DNA from 2 places in the Paenibacillus solisilvae genome. Region 2 is predicted to be linked to the other one. Evidence: riboswitches for the same ligand, from Rfam matches in the RefSeq annotation. Region 2 holds a riboswitch; the other holds the start of a gene.
The links. A riboswitch is a leader RNA that binds a small molecule or an ion and turns the genes downstream of it on or off. The one in region 2 is predicted to bind cyclic di-AMP.
Positions count from the first base shown of each region.

Region 1 (2,462 bases), on a different contig from region 2:
CCAGCGGTTCAATCCTTCTGCAAGTAGCCTTCCTTCAATCCCTTTTTTCAACACTTCTCCGAGAAAAAATCATGACTTCTTTCTCACTACCTTGTGAATGTAACGCGTATTTTCATCGTATTCGTATTCTGGATTCAACGGTGTTTCAACTTCCTGATCCCTATGCCGACCGTTACCAAGGTTCCGGAGGAAGTTCTCATACGGCCCGATACCAGCGTAGCTGTTATGAGGAGCAAAATGGATGTAAACCCTTCCATTTATTATCCATAAAAAGGAACCAGCGAAGCTGACAAAGATCGCAAAGTGTTACCAAGAACTAACATACGAATACCTCTCATGACAGCTACGCTGGTACTGCCCCTTTTCTGAATGTTGGCAGGACCCCTTATTATCAATATTTATCATGGGCGAATACAGGTACATCCTTTTGCACCCTTAGCGTGGTGAGAAGCGGCTATTTTTGTATCCATATCTCCTTAACGTTGTAAATCCGCGTTTTGCTGGAGGTACCCTTTAGAGTAAAAAAAATGCCAAACCCCAGATACGATTGAAGGCTTAGCGTATATTATCGTTAAAATGTTGGCGGGACCCCTTCAAGCATTAGCGCAATTATTCAGATAATTGTGGACTTTGATGTATCAGGTTCTCTTTTTTTGTAGAAAACCTTATACAATCCGTTTGGCGCCTATGTAATTCGATCCCCAATAACTGCTGGCCAGCGAATCGATATGAATGCCGTGCGACGAGGTGGCGGAAATGAATTTGTCGTTGCCCAGATAGATGCCGACATGCGAGTTGGAACCAATCGAGAAGAAAACAAGATCGCCCGGCTTCAGATTCGAAGTGGTAACCCGGTTCCCCGAGGTATGAAATATTTGGCGGGAGGTTCGGGGCAAATCCAACCCCTGCTGCCGGAACACATAATTGACGAATCCGGAGCAGTCGAATCCGGAGGTCGACGTTCCACCCCACACATAAGGAATGCCGAGCAGTGTCTTGGCCTTCTTAATAAGCTTTGCGGATAGAGGGGGCGTCTTCGGCTGCGGTGCCGGAGCATGCCAAGCCGGCGCATGATATTTGCCGTCCTTGCAAATGATCGCGATACCGTTCTTGTTGTCCCATTGTATCCTGTACCCGAAGCTTTCGGAGATGAAGCGCACCGGTATGAACATATGGTTATCCTTGAACAGTGCCGGCGGCGAAGTCATTGTCACCCGCTTGCCATTCACATCGGCGTCTTTAGAGCCCGTTTTCATCTTAATGGTTCGGCCGTTGTTTTGGAGTGTTATTTGTACCTCCGATCCATCGATGCGCCAGTCGATCTTGTATCCCATTTGCTCGGCTACGGACCGAATAGGCACCTGCATGCCCCCATTGCCGTCAACGAACGGCGCCGAATCCGGGAACGCAACAATCGAATCGTTAATCTGGATTTTCACTCCGTGTTGAGCGGAATAAGCATGGGCGGTCGCTGCATGCATTGCGGCTCCGGCAGCCCATACCGTGCAAGCCAAAAAAGCGGTCTTGAACAATCGGTTCAAAATAATTCGCCTCCATGTTGCCTCCGAGGTTAGTTGACGGGTTCGGGAAGAGGAATTCCCTAGCTGGCCGGCTAACAGCTGGACGAGCATTCACCCCATAAAATAAATTCCCCCGTACCGGTCATTCTGCATGGCCGGATTCGGCATAATATTTTCACTATGTATAATACTAGTTATAACATTGCTTAGGCCGATTTCGACGAAAACGCTAGCCCTAAAGCATCTCAATGCTATCGTCCACGGTCCGGGTTGCGGCTATTTTCATGACAAGCCGGCCCAGCTCCTCGAAATTCATCTTGTTCATTCTGTCGATGAACGTATCCGAGACGGAATCATGTCCGGTGACCGCTTTTATAATATCAACGACAGCTTCCACCCGTTCTTGATGATGGTCGCTGACGATAAGGTTCATTCGATAGAGGCCTCCTTCCTAAGTGTCTGGCTAAACGTAAAACTGATGATTGCCGATTTGCTTCGTGAAGCTAAGCGTTTTGAACCAGCTCGATTTGGACACCTTCGGATTATAATAGAAAAGCGCATTGCCGGTCGGGTCCCACCCCTTGATCGCGGCCCTGGCCGCCTGGAACGCTGTTTGATCCGGCAGCAGCCAATACTGCCCGTCGTTAACGGCGGAAAATGCTTTCGGCTCAAAAATGACGCTTCTAATCGTATTCGGAAATAAGGGAGACAGGCGCCGGTTCAGAATGACCGCGCCAACCGCCACCTGGCCCTTGAAGCTTTCGCCTCTGGCTTCGCTGTAAATAACGCGCGCCATCATGGACAGTTCTCCTCGGTAAACGGTCAGCTTTTTCAGTTTCCGCCATGTCATGGGGCCGACAACCCCGTCGGGGACAAGTCCGTTATACTTCTGAAACCGCTTTAATGCGCCGGTGGTGATATTTCCGAAATTGCCCGTTATCG
Region 1 covers NZ_JBHSOW010000137.1:14,642-17,103, forward strand. Annotated here, with positions in the region: gene ACFPYJ_RS32645 (C40 family peptidase) at 666-1,541, opposite strand; cyclic di-AMP (ydaO/yuaA leader) riboswitch at 1,545-1,697, opposite strand; gene ACFPYJ_RS32650 (hypothetical protein) at 1,756-1,953, opposite strand; gene ACFPYJ_RS32655 (cell wall hydrolase) at 1,984-2,462, opposite strand, start outside.
Region 1: another riboswitch for cyclic di-AMP. It lies ahead of ACFPYJ_RS32645 (C40 family peptidase); the one in region 2 lies ahead of ACFPYJ_RS07010 (3D domain-containing protein).

Region 2 (2,462 bases):
CAGTCGATTGAACACCTGCAGAATAAGCAGTTAGCGTTACGTTCTTGATAACCTTCTTAGCGCTGAATTTCACGCCGCGTTTGGTCAATGTAGTAACACTTGCTGTTTTTGCCGATAATACGGTCACCTTCGGCTCTTCCTTCAACGTGCCTACAGCAACGACCTGATTCACTGATGGCGAATGCGTAAGTTTGGTGACCAGCGTCTGGGAAACCAGAACACCATCTGCAAAAACACTCTCAAACCGTTTTATGACCATACCCTCTTTACCGGTTTGTACAAGCTTTTCCTTACCCTTTGCAAGCTTAGGGTCTTCCTTCTTCACAATCGAGAAGGGAACTTTGAATGCATTCTCTGAATACTTCTTATCGATCCGAGTAACGGAAACCTTCATATTCGGCTCAACAGCGGTATTCAAAGGAGGCATTATTTTATCTTGGCTGCGTACCGATATATTAGCTTGATCGATCGCCGCCTGTACCGTTCTTTCTGTCGTGTACAACGTTCTTTCCTTGCCGTCTGCCTTCACTACAAGAGGTACCGCTTGATCGATAATGATGCGGTCACCGTCTTTGACACCGCTGTTAAGCGGCATCGAAACTTTATCATAAGTTCCAATCGTGATGGCTTGTTCATCCAGTAGGCGTTGAAGGACCCATTGTTTTGTCGAAACAATGCTTTCTCGTCCATTCAATACTACGGAGACGTGCTTGTCAGCCGTTCCGTACAACAACACCAGAAACATGAAAGTCATAGCGATTGAGATCAGAGCGCTTAGTACAATTAAACGCACGTTCTCATGCTTCCATCGCAATGCGAAAGACATGCTGGATGATCGTTTACCATGGGTATCCTTAAGCTGGAGTGCTCCCACTTCTTCGGTCCTCCCTACATAGCCCCGCCGCCATAGTGTTACATAAGACCCTAGACGCGACTATAGAATTTAGCGTGCAGGCACGCAGTTCTATCTTCCCAGTGTCCTCCTCCATGATACACCCTATGTCGTCAGATTACGCATTATTCAAACAAAAAGAAGCCGACGACAGAGGATCTGTTTCGTGGCTTCCCATAAAATCAGGTAGCATGGATTAAATACACGAGGAAGATCTCTCTTATTTACGCTTGCGAGGTTAGCTGTCGGATTCGGGCAAAGAGAGTCGCCCTATTCGTTCTGACACCAGTATACTGCTCCTGCGTGTTCGCGAAATTCACCCCTAGAAGAATTCAACAACATCTACTCCAGCTTTGATACAAACTGTTTCAATATTTGGTTCCCCCGCTCTCCGGATCACGGAGATTAAGCGTTTATTTGGAAAAGTTATAAGCTCTGAGATGAATGATACCGTCTTTTACTCCACATTGTAAAGAAGAGATTAATGACGATTTTAACGAATTTTAAGGAAAATCACGTGAAAAACAATCAATTTATTGATTAAAGATTAGTTTTTTCACTTGTATACTCCCAAATCCTTGCTTTCATATCGTTTTTCATCGAATACCAAAACATTTCAGTGCATTTTCAGTCGTTATTTTCGCAATTTCGGCCACAGATTTGCCTGTAATTTCAGCTGCAGTTTCTGCTACAAGACGGACGAAAGCAGATTCATTTCGTTTTCCGCGATGCGGATGAGGGGCCAAATAAGGCGCGTCTGTTTCGATAAGAATACGGTCGAGCGGAACTTTTGAAAGCACTTCTTTTGGGACCCTGGCATTCTTAAACGTGACCGGTCCGCCAAATGAAATATAGAAGTTCATGTCCAAGCATTTCTTAGCCGTCTCCCAGCTGCCCGAGTAACAATGCATAATGCCGCCGACATCTTTCGCGTCCTCTTCTTTTAATATACGGACAACATCCTCATGTGCATCCCGGTTATGAATGACGATCGGCTTGCGCTTCTGCTTGGCCAATTGGATCTGCTGGCGAAAAACACGCTGCTGCACATCCTTAGGTGACGTATCCCAATGATAATCAAGCCCAATCTCACCAATTGCAACCACTTTGGGATGATCGCATAGGGATGCGATCCATTCTAAATCTCCCGGCAGCATGTCAATGCTGTCAACGGGATGCCAGCCAACCGCCGCATAGATAAACTCATATTGTTCAGCTAATGCCATCGTTGTCGGTATCGTCTCTCGGTTAAAGCCGATATTAACGAGCTTATGTACACCTGCAGCCCGCGCTCTTTCGATGACTTCTGCGCGGTCTTCGTCGAATTGATGCGCATCTAAATGTGTATGTGTGTCGATTAACATAAGTAATTGCAAACTCCTTTCTACAATAAACCAAATAATTCGCGAATATGCGGCTTCAGCTTGTGTGCTGATTCAATTAGAGGCTCTTCCGGGTAATATAAATGATACTTACCCTGATGCAGGCCTGTAATGGAACGAATGATATCGGATCTCTCCGATATTTCGGACAGCCGATTCTCCTTATCAAGCAGCAGAATTGGAGGTTT
Region 2 covers NZ_JBHSOW010000027.1:10,574-13,035, reverse strand. Annotated here, with positions in the region: gene ACFPYJ_RS07010 (3D domain-containing protein) at 1-874, opposite strand, end outside; cyclic di-AMP (ydaO/yuaA leader) riboswitch at 1,105-1,314, opposite strand; gene ACFPYJ_RS07005 (TatD family hydrolase) at 1,489-2,256, opposite strand; gene ACFPYJ_RS07000 (HD domain-containing protein) at 2,277-2,462, opposite strand, start outside.